2 regions of the Nonomuraea angiospora genome follow, and region 2 is predicted to be linked to the other one. Evidence: riboswitches for the same ligand, from Rfam matches in the RefSeq annotation. Region 2 holds a riboswitch; the other holds the start of a gene.

Region 1 (6,070 bases), 1.8 Mb from region 2:
GGGCGGCGCATCGTCGACGGCCTGCGCAGGCTGCCGGGGCAGATCGAGGAGATCCTCACCCAGAGCGACAAGATCGCCGAGCTGGCGCAGAAGTACGCCAAGCACCCGAGCATGATGTTCGTGGGCCGCGTGCGCGGCTATCCGGTGGCCAGGGAGGGCGCGCAGAAGCTCAAGGAGATCTCGTACGTGCACGCCGAGGCGTACCCGGCCAGCGAGCTGAAGCACGGCCCGCTCGCGCTGATCGGCCCGGACATGCCCACAGTCGCCATCGTCCCCGATGACGAGCTGCTCGACAAGAACCTCACCACGCTGGGCGAGATCCGCGCCCGAGGCGGGCAGGTGCTCATGGTCGGCCACCGCGAGCCCGACGCCAAGCTGGCCGACGACGTGATCGTGATCCCCAAGAACGAGATCGAGCTGGACCCGATCCTGCTCACGATCCCGCTGCAGCTGCTGGCGTACTACGCGGCGGTGGCGCTGGGCCGGGATGTGGACAAGCCTCGCAATCTCGCCAAGAGCGTCACGGTTGAATAAACAGGCCAATTTGGCCTCAAACCTCGTTATCTCGCTGCGGACGACATAAATTCGATGCGTGCGGCAGTTCGACGCTGAGAGGCCCAATCTCGCACGCATGTACGACTACATGCTCGGCGGGAAGGACAACTTCGCGGTCGACCGCCTGGCCATCGATCAGCTCGCCGAGCTGATCCCGGCGGCGGTCCCGCTGGCCCGCGCAAACCGGGCCTTCCTCCAGCGTGCCGTGCGCTACGTGGCCGCCGCCGGGGTGAGGCAGTTCCTCGACCTGGGCAGCGGCCTGCCGACCCAGGGCAGCGCGCACGAGGTGGCGCCCGAGGCCCGGGTCGTCTACGTCGATCGTGATCCGGTCGTCGCCGCCCACGCCACGGCCCTGCTCGGACATTCGGGCAGGGCCGCGCTCGTAGAGGCGGACCTCCTGGACCTCGACACGGTGCTGGCGGGAGCGGGCGCGTTCCTGGACCTGCGCCGGCCGGTCGGGGTGCTGCTCGTGTCGATCCTGCACTTCCTGCCGGACTCGGCGCGGCCGCAGCAGGCCCTGGCGACCCTGCGCGAGCGGCTGGCGCCGGGCAGCTACCTGGTGATCACCCACGCCACCTCGATGGGCCGCCTGGAGGACGGGCAGCGCTACCGGGGCGCCTCCTCGGACGACCCGAGCGGCGGCACCGATCGCACGCCCGCCGAGATCCGCGCCTTCTTCGGCGATTTCCCGCTGGAGCCGCCGGGCCTGGTGCAGGCCGTCGACTGGCGTCCCGACCGGCCCAAGCTGGTGGGGGACTGGTCGCTGCCGTCGTCCCTGATGGCCGGGGTCGGCAAAAAGCCACTATAAGAGACATGTGTATCTCTGCGCATTGTGTCGATAACTTAGAGTAAGCGATGCTCGCGATGCTCGGGGGAGAGGCACATGCGCCGTCGGCGGTTGTTCGCATGGGGGCTGGGCCTGGCCGCGTGCGCGGCCGGCTGCGGGACCGAGCGCTTCACCGGGAGCGCGGCGGGCCTGCGCGCCCGGTTCTCGATCCACCCTCAGGGGCGTCGCTGGGAGCGCGTGGGGCAGGCGTTCGCCGGCGCGGCCCGGACGGCCGGATACGAGACCGGGGAGGGCGTCAGGATCACGGTGAGCGGGCTGCCCGCGCTGGCCGCCGCCGAGCTGAACAACGCCCAGACCCTCCTCGACACCGCGACCCCCCTGTCCAGGCTCACCGGCGAGGTCGAGGTCGTGGTGGTGCCCCACCGCTCGCCGTTCGGGGACTTCGAGGCGTTCGGCGCCCACCTGCTCGCCGGTCCGGGCCGGACGAAGCTGGCGGGCGGCCCCCAGGGCGAGCCCGACCACCTGCTGTTCGGCCTGATCGCCAGGGGGCTCGGCGCCGACACCCGCCTGCTCGACTACACCGCCTACCCCAGCAGCCAGGAGGCCGCCACCGCGCTGCTGTCCGGCAAGGCCGGGGCGGCCGCGGGGCCGCTGGCCGACTGGCGCGAGAGCATCAAGGCCGGCCAGGTCAAGGCGCTCGCGGTGTCCTCGGCCAGGCGGGTGTCCGGTCTCGACGTGCCGACGCTGCTGGAGTCCGGCGTACGGGTCGACTTCGCGGACTGGGCGGCGGCCTTCGGACCCGAGCGCATGCCGGACGAGAGCCGCGAATCGGCCATCCGCATGTGCGAGGACGTGACCGCCTCGGCCGACTGGGAGGCGGCCTGCCGGTCCGCGGGCTGGATCTCGATCCCGCTGAGCGGCGCCGACTTCAAGCAGTGGCTGGGCTCCGAGGTCGAGCGCACCCGCGCCGTCCTGCGGGATCTCGGTCTGCTCGGCACCACCAAGGCCACAACATGCTGGGGTAGTTGCGGGAACGGCCACTAGATGTAGGATCCTGCTCGTCGCTGGTTCGCCTCTCCGGAGGCGGAGCAAAAGGGAACCCGGTGTGATTCCGGGGCTGCCCCGCAGCGGTGAGCGGGAACGACCGCCGTCAAGTGCACTGGAGCGATCTGGGAAGCGACGGCCAGTAGGAGCGATGTGCGCGCCCGCGAGCCCGAAGACCTGCCAGCGGTGTGCCCGGGCCGCCCGCCCGGCACGAAGTGACCATGGCCTCGCGGGAGGGCCGGGGAGCGAAACGGCCGGGGGATGATCCCTGCCGCCGTGCTCTCGCGCGCCCTCACGGGGGACGAGCTCGCGAGGAGAGAGCACGTGACGCAGATCATCGAGGTCGATCGCCGTCTGGCCATCGAGGAGGCCGCCGCCCGGGTCATCGCCGACCCGGCCAACTCCCGGGTCGCCGCCCGGCTCCTGGCCGAGGAGATCGCCGACGAGGCCGCCGCGCACGGGGTGCGGACGTTCTCCGAGTCCATCGCCGCCACCCACGCGGCCGGGCTGATCCAGGACGGGCTGGCGGAGTTCGTCGCCGCGCACGCCGCCGAGCTGGACGCGCTGGTCCGCGCGGAGGCGGACGACCGGTTCGAGTATTTCGGGTTGCGCACCGTCTACGACCGCTACCTGCTGCGCCACCCCGAGACGCGGGCGGTGCTGGAGCGCCCGCAGCACTTCTTCCTCCGCGTGGCCTGCGGGCTGTCGGAGTCGGTGGCGGAGGCCGCCGAGCTCTACGCGCTCATGTCCACGCTGTCCTACCTGCCCAGCTCGCCCACGCTGTTCAACTCGGGCGCGCGCCGCCCGCAGCTGTCGTCGTGCTTCCTGCTCGACTCGCCGCGCGACGAGCTGGAGGCGATCTACGACCGGTACGGGCAGGTGGCCCGCCTGTCGAAGTACGCCGGAGGCATCGGCATCTCCTGGACCCGGGTGCGCTCGCGCGGCTCACTGATCCGGGGCACCAACGGCCACTCCAACGGCATCGTCCCGTGGCTGCGCACGCTCGACTCGTCCGTCGCGGCCGTCAACCAGGGCGGGCGGCGCAAGGGCGCGGCCTGCGTCTACCTGGAGACCTGGCACGCCGACATCGAGGAGTTCCTGGAGCTGCGCGACAACACCGGCGAGGACGCCCGCCGCACCCACAACCTGAACCTGGCCAACTGGGTGCCCGACGAGTTCATGCGCCGGGTGGAGGCGGACGAGGTCTGGTCGCTGTTCGACCCGAAGGAGGTGCCCGACCTCACCGACCTGTACGGTGACGCGTTCACGCGGGCGTACCGCGCGTACGAGGCCGCCGGGCGACAGGTCCGGCAGATCCCCGCCAGGACCCTGTACGGCCGGATGATGCGCACGCTCGCCCAGACCGGGAACGGCTGGATGACCTTCAAGGACGCCGCCAACCGCACCTCCAACCAGACCGGCCGCCCCGGGAACGTCATCCACCTGTCGAACCTGTGCACCGAGATCCTTGAGGTCACCAGCGACGCCGAGACCGCGGTCTGCAACCTCGGCTCGATCAACCTGGCCGCCCACCTCGACGACGGCGGCGTGGACTGGGACCGGCTGCGCACCACCGTACGCACGGCCGTGCGCTTCCTGGACCGGACCATCGACCTGGGCTTCTACCCGACGCCCGAGGCCGAGGCGGCGAACAAGCGCTGGCGGCCCATCGGGCTCGGCGTCATGGGCCTGGCCGACGTGTTCTTCACGCTGCGGCTGCCGTTCGACTCGCCCGAGGCGCTGGAGCTGTCCACCAGGATCGCCGAGGAGATCGCGCTGGCCGCGTACGACACCTCGGCCGACCTGGCGGCCGAGCGCGGCCGGCACCCGTCGTACGCCGAGACGCGGGCGGCCGGGGGAGTGCTGCACCCGGACCACTACGTCACGGGCACCGGGCAGTGGGACGCCGTGCGGGAGAAGGTCGCCCGCACCGGCCTGCGCAACTCGCTCATGATCGCCATCGCGCCCACCGCCACGATCGCCTCCATCGCCGGCTGCTACGAGTGCATCGAGCCGCAGGTGTCCAACGTCTTCAAGCGCGAGACGCTCTCGGGCGAGTTCCTGCAGGTCAACCGATATCTGGTGGCCGATCTGCAGGCACGCGGGCTGTGGACGCAGCAGCTGCGCGACGACCTCAAGCGGGCCGACGGCTCGGTCCAGACGGTCGCCGGCATCCCCGACGACCTCAAAGTCCTCTACCGCACGGCCTGGGAGCTGCCGCAGAAGGCGCTGATCGACCTGGCCGCCGCGCGCCAGCCGTACATCGACCAGTCCCAGTCCCTGAACCTCTTCATGGCCAGCCCGACCATCGGCAAGCTCTCGTCGATGTACGCCTACGCCTGGAAGCGGGGCCTGAAGACCACGTACTACCTGCGTTCCCGCCCCGCCACCCGCATCGCCCAGACCACCGTGCAGACGCCCTCCGCAGAAGCGATCGCCTGCTCCCTGGAGAACCCCGAGACCTGCGAAGCCTGCCAGTAAGGAGACTGTTGTGCTGCTCGACCCCGGCATGGACCTCACCCTGCGCCCCATGCGCTACCCGGACTTCTACGAACGCTACCGCGCGGCCATCCGCAACACCTGGACCGTCGAGGAGGTGGACCTCCACACCGACCTCGCCGACCTGGCCAGGATGACGCCGCAGGAGCGGCACCTGATCAACCGGCTGGTCGCGTTCTTCGCCACCGGCGACTCCATCGTGGCCAACAACCTCGTGCTCAACCTCTACCAGCACGTCAACGCCCCCGAGGCGCGCCTCTATCTCAGCAGGCAGCTGTTCGAGGAGGCCGTGCACGTCCAGTTCTACCTGACGCTGCTGGACACGTACCTGCCGGATCCCGACGAAAGGGTGAAGGCCTTCGCCGCGATCGACCACATCCCCTCGATCCGCGACAAGGCGGAGTTCTGCTTCACGTGGATCGACTCGATCAACGAGCTGCAGCGCCTGGAGACGCGGGACGACCGCCGGCGCTTCCTGCTCAACCTCATCTGCTTCGCCGCCTGCATCGAGGGCCTGTTCTTCTACGGGGCCTTCGCGTACGTCTACTGGTTCCGCTCCCGGGGCCTGCTCGGCGGCCTGGCCACCGGGACGAACTGGGTCTTCCGCGACGAGTCCATGCACATGGAGTTCGCCTTCAGCGTGGTGGACACCGTGCGGGCGGAGGAACCCGACCTTTTCGACGTCGAGCTGGGCAAACAGGTTACCCTCATGGTGGAGGAGGCCGTGGCCGCGGAGCTGGCCTTCGCCGCGGACCTCTGCGGGGCCGGCATGCCCGGCATGGGGGTCGCGCAGATGCGCCAATACCTGGAATACGTCGCCGACCAGCGGCTGGCCAGGCTGGGCCTGCCCGCGAGGTACGGCTCGGCCAACCCCTTCGCGTTCATGGAGCTGCAGGACGTGCAGGAGCTGGCCAATTTCTTCGAACGGCGGGTCTCCGCGTATCAAGTGGCAGTTGAGGGCAATGTGACCTTTGACGAGACGTTCTAGACATTTGGGGGCATAGACGTGCAGTCTCCAGCAGGCTGGCCGATTCTCGTAATCTCGGTGATCGGCGCGATCCTCCTGGTTGAGCTGGTCCGGAGGGTGCTGAACAGGGTCGGACGCAAATGGTCGTTCCCCCGGCACCTGGTGGAGCACTGCACGTGGTCCGCCTTCACGGTGGCGGTCGTGGCGGCCTTCAACGT
Region 2 (6,070 bases):
CTGTTTCGGCGCAGCACGAGCAGGGCGGCGACGGCCCCGAGAATGGCGCAGCCCGCAAATAGGTAGAAATTCCAGATATAGGCCGCTTACGCGTCCATGAACAGGCCCACGGCGAGCGGCCCGATGATGGCGCCGATGCGTCCGACGCCAAGAGACCAGCCGAGTGCGCCGGGCTGCTCTACCTGTGTGAGGAGCTGGACGGGCGGGTGCCGGGCCGGGCACGGATGACGCCGAGGCTGACGCTCGGCTACCGGGACGCGGTCGCGCTCAGGCGTTCGCCGCTGACGGAGCCGGGCGAGCGTTTCCGGGGGCACGAGTTCCACCGCACTGCCGTCGAGTACGCCGGCGAGCCGCTGTTCCGCTGGGAGAGGGGCGCCGACGGGTTCGGCGACGCCCTGGTGACCGCGTCCTACCTGCACCTGCACTGGGCCGGGCAGCCGATGACGGCTCAGCGGCTGGTGTCGTCCTCCAGGTCGCCCTCGGTCTTGAGATAGACCTCCTGCAGGCCGCGCAGGACCTCCGGGTCGGGATGCTGCCACATGCCCCGCTCGGCGGCCTCCAGCAGGCGTTCGGCGATGCCGTGCAGCGCCCAGGGATTGGAGCGCGCCATGAACTCCTGGTTCTCCGGGTCGAGCACGTACGTCTCGGTGAGCTTGTCGTACATCCAGTCGGCGACCACCCCGGTCGTGGCGTCGTAGCCGAACAGGTAGTCGACCGTGGCGGCCAGCTCGAACGCCCCCTTGTAGCCGTGGCGGCGCATCGCGGCCAGCCAGCGCGGGTTGACGACCCTGGCCCGGAAGATGCGCGAGGTCTCCTCCGACAGGGTGCGGGTGCGGACGGCGTCGGGGCGGGTGCTGTCGCCGACGTACGCGGCCGGGGCCCGGCCGGTCAGCGCGCGGACGGTGGCGATCATCCCGCCGTGGTACTGGAAGTAGTCGTCGGAGTCGGCGATGTCGTGCTCGCGGGTGTCGACGTTCTTGGCGGCCACCGCGATCCTGCGGTAGGCGTCCTCCATCTGCGGGCGGGCCGCCACGCCGTCGAGGCCGCGGCCGTAGGCGAAGCCGCCCCACACCGCGTACACCTCGGCCAGGTCGGCGTCGTCGCGCCAGTTGCGGCTGTCGATCAGGGGCAGCAGTCCGGCCCCGTACGCGCCCGGCGCCGACCCGAACACGCGCATGGTCGCCCGACGCTCGTCGCCCCCGGTCGCGGCGACGTGGGCGCGCACGTAGTTGTCCTCGTACGGCTCGTCCAGCCCGGCGGCCAGCCGTACGGCGTCGTCGAGCATGGCCACCACGTGCGGGAACGCGTCGCGGAAGAACCCACTGATGCGCACCGTCACGTCGATCCTCGGACGGCCCAGCTCGGCGAGCGGGATCGGCTCCAGGGACGTGACCCGGCGGGAGGCCTCGTCCCATTCGGGGCGGATGCCGAGCAGGGCCAGCACCTCGGCCACGTCGTCGCCCGCCGTGCGCATGGCGCTGGTGCCCCAGACCGACAGCCCCACCGAACGCGGCCACTCGCCGGTGTCCGACCGGTAGCGCTCCAGCAGCGACTCGGCCATGGCCTGGCCGGTCTCCCAGGCGAGCCGGCTCGGGACCGCGCGGGGATCGACGGAGTAGAAGTTGCGGCCGGTCGGCAGCACGTTGACCAGGCCGCGCAGCGGCGAGCCGCTCGGCCCGGCGGGAACGTAGCCGCCGTCCAGGGCGTGCAGGACGTGGTCGAGCTCGTCGGTGGTGCGGGCCAGGCGCGGCACCACCTCGGTGGCGGCGAAGGTCAGGACCCGCGTCACGAGGTCGCGCCGGTCGTCCGGCACCTCCCGCGTGACCTCCGCCGCCGAGTCCGGCGCCCAGCCGCGTTCCTCCATGGCCTCCACCAGCGCCCGCGCGGCCGCCTCGGCCCGGTCCACGCTGCCGAGCCCCGCCGTGCCGTCCTCGGCCAGGCCCAGCGCCTCGCGCAGGCCGGGCAGCGTCTCGCGGCCCGACCACAGCTGCCGGGCGCGCAGCATCGCCAGGACCAGGTCCACGCGCACCTGCCCGGCCGGCGCCTGCCCGAGCACGTGCAGGCCGTCGCGGATCTGCGCGTCCTTGACCTCGCAGAGCCAGCCGTCCACGTGCAGGATGAAGTCGTCGAACTCGCTGTCGTGCGGCCGGTCCGCCAGCCCCAGGTCGTGGTCGAGCCGGGCGGCCTGGATGAGCGTCCAGATCTGCGCCCGGATGGCGGGCAGCTTGGCCGGGTCCATGGCCGCGATCGTGGCGTGCTCGTCCAGCAGCTGCTCCAGCCGGGCGATGTCGCCGTACGTCTCCGCCCGCGCCATCGGCGGCACCAGGTGGTCCACCAGCACGGCGTGCGCCCGCCGCTTGGCCTGCGTGCCCTCGCCCGGGTCGTTCACCAGGAACGGGTAGACCAGCGGCAGGTCGCCGATGGCCGCGTCGGTGCCGCACGCGGCGGACATGCCCGCCGACTTGCCGGGCAGCCACTCCAGGTTGCCGTGCTTGCCCACGTGCACCATCGCGTGCGCGCCGAAGCCGGCCGACAACCAGCGGTAGGCGGCCAGGTAGTGGTGGCTGGGCGGCAGGTCGGGGTCGTGGTAGATGGCGATCGGGTTCTCGCCGAAGCCGCGCGGCGGCTGCACCATCACCACCACGTTCCCGGCCCGCAGCGCCGCCAGGACGATGTCACCCTCGTGCACGAACAGCTCTCCGGGCGGCGGCCCCCAGTGCCGCTCCATCTCCGTCCGCAGCTCCTCGGGCAGCGTGCGGTACCAGCGCTCGTAGGACGCGGCGGAGATGCGTACCGGATTGCCCGCCAGGTGCTCCTCGGTCAGCCAGTCCTGGTCCTGGCCGCCGGCGGCGATCAGCGCGTGGATGAGCGCGTCGCCGTCCTGCTCGGCCACGCCTGGGAAGCCCTCGCCCAGGTCGTAGCCGGCCTCGTCGAGCCTGGCCAGCAGCCTGACCGTGCTGGCCGGGGTGTCCAGGCCGACCGCGTTGCCCACCCGGGAGTGCTTGGTCGGGTACGCCGACAGCATCACGACCAGGCGGCGCTCGGCGGGCGGGGTGTGCCGGAGCAGCCCGTGCCGTACCGCGATGCCCGCCACCCGGGCGGCCCGCTCGGGGTCGGCGACGTAGACGGTCAGCCCCTCGGGGTCGATCTCCTTGAACGAGAACGGCACCGTGATGATCCGCCCGTCGAACTCCGGGATGGCACCTGCGAGGCGGCGTCCAGCGGCGAGAGCCCGTCGTCGTTCTCCTCCCACGCCCGCCTGCTGGTGGTCAGGCAGAGCCCCTGCAGGATCGGCACGTCGAGCGCCGCCAGCGCGCCCACGTCCCACGCCTCGTCGTCGCCGCCCGCGCTCGCCGTCGCGGGGCGCGAGCCGCCCGCCGCCAGCACGGTCACCACCAGCGCGTCGGCGGCGCGCAGCGTGTCGAGCAGCTCGGGTTCGGCGGTGCGCAGCGAGGAGCAGAACACCGGCAGCGCCTGCCCGCCCGCCTCCTCGACGGCCGCGCAGAGCGTCTCCACGAACGCGGTGTTGCCCGCCAGGTGGTGCGCCCGGTAGTAGAGCACCCCGACCACCGGCCCCCGCCCTGGTCGCGCGTCGCGCTCCAGCAGCCCCCAGGAGGGCGTGGCCTCCGGCGGCGCGAACCCGCGTCCGGTCAGCAGCACCGTGTCCGACAGGAACGCGTGCAGCTCGGCCAGGTTCGGCGGCCCGCCGTGGGCCAGATACGCGTGCGCCTCGGCGCAGACGCCGCCGCTGACCGTGGACAGCTCCATCAGCTCGGCGTCCGGCGCCTGCTCGCCGCCCAGCACCACCACCGGCAGGGGGCCGGCCAGCAGCGCGTCCAGGCCCTCCTCCCAGGCGCGGCGCCCGCCGAGCAGGCGCACCACGACCACGTCGACGCCCTCCAGCAGGGCGGGCAGATCCTCGGCCACCAGCCGGGCCGGGTTGCCCCACCGGTAGGCGGCACCGCTCGCGCGGGCGCTGAGCAGGTCGGTGTCGGAGGTCGAGAGCAGCAGGACGGTACGGCTGTCGCCAGGCACGGCGCAATCCTCCCTCGGGGTCCTCGCCCCGGTCGCGGGTGTCGCGGCGGCCGGAGTCTCCTGGCTCCCGGATCAGCGCTCACCCCGGCCTTCCCACCCGTCGCCGGGTAGTGGCCTGTGGTGGGGTTCGCTCCCCGGTCACAGTGGCGGGACCGCGCCGGATTCACACCGGCTTCCTCCCTAGCCATCGCCTGGAAGGAGCCTACGACAGGACCGACCCCCGCCAGAAGTGGCGTTACCATCCTGATCGTGTCCATAGCCGACTTTTCCGGACGTATGCGTCCCGACGCCTGTCCGGGGGCGCTACAGGTGCACGAGGCCGCCGACGGCCCGCTGGCCCGGGTCCGCCTGCCCGGCGGCGCGATCTCACCCGCCCGGCTGCGCGAGCTGGCCGCCTGCGCGGCCGGCCTCGGCTCGGACGTGATCGAGCTCACCTCCCGGGCGAACGTCCAGGTGCGCGGCCTGCGCTCACCCGCCGCCTTCGCCGAGCGGATCGCCGCCGCCGGCCTGCTGCCGTCGGAGGCCCACGAGCGCGTGCGCAACATCGTGGCCTCGCCGCTCGGCGGCCGCACGGGCCTCGGCCTGCTGGACCCGCAGCCCCTGGTGGAGGCGCTGGACCGGGCCCTGTGCGCGCGGCCCCGGCTGGCGGGGCTGCCGGGGCGGTTCCTGTTCGCGGTGGACGAGGGCAGCGGTGACATGCTCGCGCTGGGGGCCGACGTCACGTTCTTCGACGGGCGGGTGCTGCTGGCGGGGGTGGACGCCGGGCTCGCCGTGGGGGCGGACGCGGCGGCCGGACTCATGATCGCCGCCGCCGAGGCGTTCCTCGACGAACGGGCGGAAGGGGATGGGGGCGCGTGGCGGATCGCGGAGCTGCACAACGGCCCCGCCCGCATCGCCACCCGCCTCCACACCGCCACCACCCACGACCACACCGCTGCTCCCGCCCGCGCCACACACACGCCCCGCGATGCCGCGCTCGACGGTGTCGCGTCCGACTGCGCCCTCCCCGTCAATGCCACCGGCACCACCGACCGCGCCGCCGACGGCCGCTCCGGGCCCCACCCGCACGCCGGGCCGACCCCGGACGCCGAGGCGCCGCGCGCTCCGGGCGTCCGCGGCACGGTGCGGGCGCCGCGTGCCGGGCGGGTGGAGCAGCGGGACGGGCGGGTGGCGCTGGAGGTCGTGGTGCCGCTCGGACGGTTGTCCGCCGCTCAGGCGCGCGCCATCGCCGCAGCGGCCGAGACGAACGGCCCGGCCGGCACGAGTGACGCGCCCGATCCGGGAGGCGCCACCAGCGCGGCCGGTCCGGAGGACACCGCAGGCGTGCCTGGGCCGGGAAGCGTCACCATTGCGCCGGATCCGGGAGGCGCCACCGGTGCGGCCGGTCCGGAGGGCACCGCAAGCGTGCCTGGGCCGGGAGGAGGCACCGGCGTGCCCGTCCGGCTCACGCCGTGGCGGACCGTCGTACTGCTCGATCTGCCGCCCGCCGCCGCCGGCCGGGCGGCGCGGATGCTGGAGGCGGCCGGGCTGGTGACCGACCCGGCGTCGCCGTGGGCCGGGGTGAGCGCCTGCACCGGCCGTCCGGGCTGCGCGAAGTCCCTGGCCGACGTACAGGAGGACGCGCGGCGCTGGGTGGCGACCCTGGACGGCCCTCCGGCGACGCCCGTGCATTGGGCCGGTTGCGAGCGGCGCTGCGGGCTGCCGCGCGGCCGGGTCGTCCAGATGGTCGCCACCGGCGACGGATACCAGGAAAGGCATCAGTGAGCGACTACCTCCGCGACGGGGCCGAGATCTACCGGCGCTCGTTCGCGACCATCCGTGCCGAGACCGACCTCACCGGGATGCCGCCCGAGGTCGCGCAGGTGGCGGTGCGGATGATCCACGCGTGCGGCATGACCGACCTCGTGACCGACCTGGACTGGTCGCCCGCCGTGGTCGTCCGGGCGCGCGCGGCGCTGCGCCGGGGCGCGCCCGTGCTGTGCGACGCGCAGATGGTCGCCTCCGGCGTGACCAGGCGCCGGCTGCCCGCCGACAA

The links. A riboswitch is a leader RNA that binds a small molecule or an ion and turns the genes downstream of it on or off. The one in region 2 is predicted to bind cobalamin.
Region 1: it holds a riboswitch for cobalamin, as region 2 does, so the genes downstream of both, H4W80_RS18090 (ribonucleoside-diphosphate reductase subunit alpha) here and cobN (cobaltochelatase subunit CobN) in region 2, are expected to answer to the same signal.

The regions. Positions count from the first base shown of each region.
Region 1 covers NZ_JADBEK010000001.1:4,003,134-4,009,203, reverse strand. The annotation lists gene glmS (glutamine--fructose-6-phosphate transaminase (isomerizing)) at 1-534, shown strand, start outside; gene H4W80_RS18100 (SAM-dependent methyltransferase) at 593-1,363, shown strand; gene H4W80_RS18095 (Bug family tripartite tricarboxylate transporter substrate binding protein) at 1,439-2,386, shown strand; cobalamin riboswitch at 2,391-2,585, shown strand; gene H4W80_RS18090 (ribonucleoside-diphosphate reductase subunit alpha) at 2,711-4,867, shown strand; gene H4W80_RS18085 (ribonucleotide-diphosphate reductase subunit beta) at 4,878-5,873, shown strand; gene H4W80_RS18080 (mechanosensitive ion channel family protein) at 5,931-6,070, shown strand, end outside.
Region 2 covers NZ_JADBEK010000001.1:2,171,630-2,177,699, reverse strand. The annotation lists gene H4W80_RS09855 (hypothetical protein) at 69-494, shown strand; partial or broken gene cobN (cobaltochelatase subunit CobN) at 449-4,035, opposite strand; cobalamin riboswitch at 4,072-4,267, opposite strand; gene H4W80_RS62565 (nitrite reductase) at 4,285-5,799, shown strand; gene H4W80_RS09840 (precorrin-8X methylmutase) at 5,796-6,070, shown strand, end outside.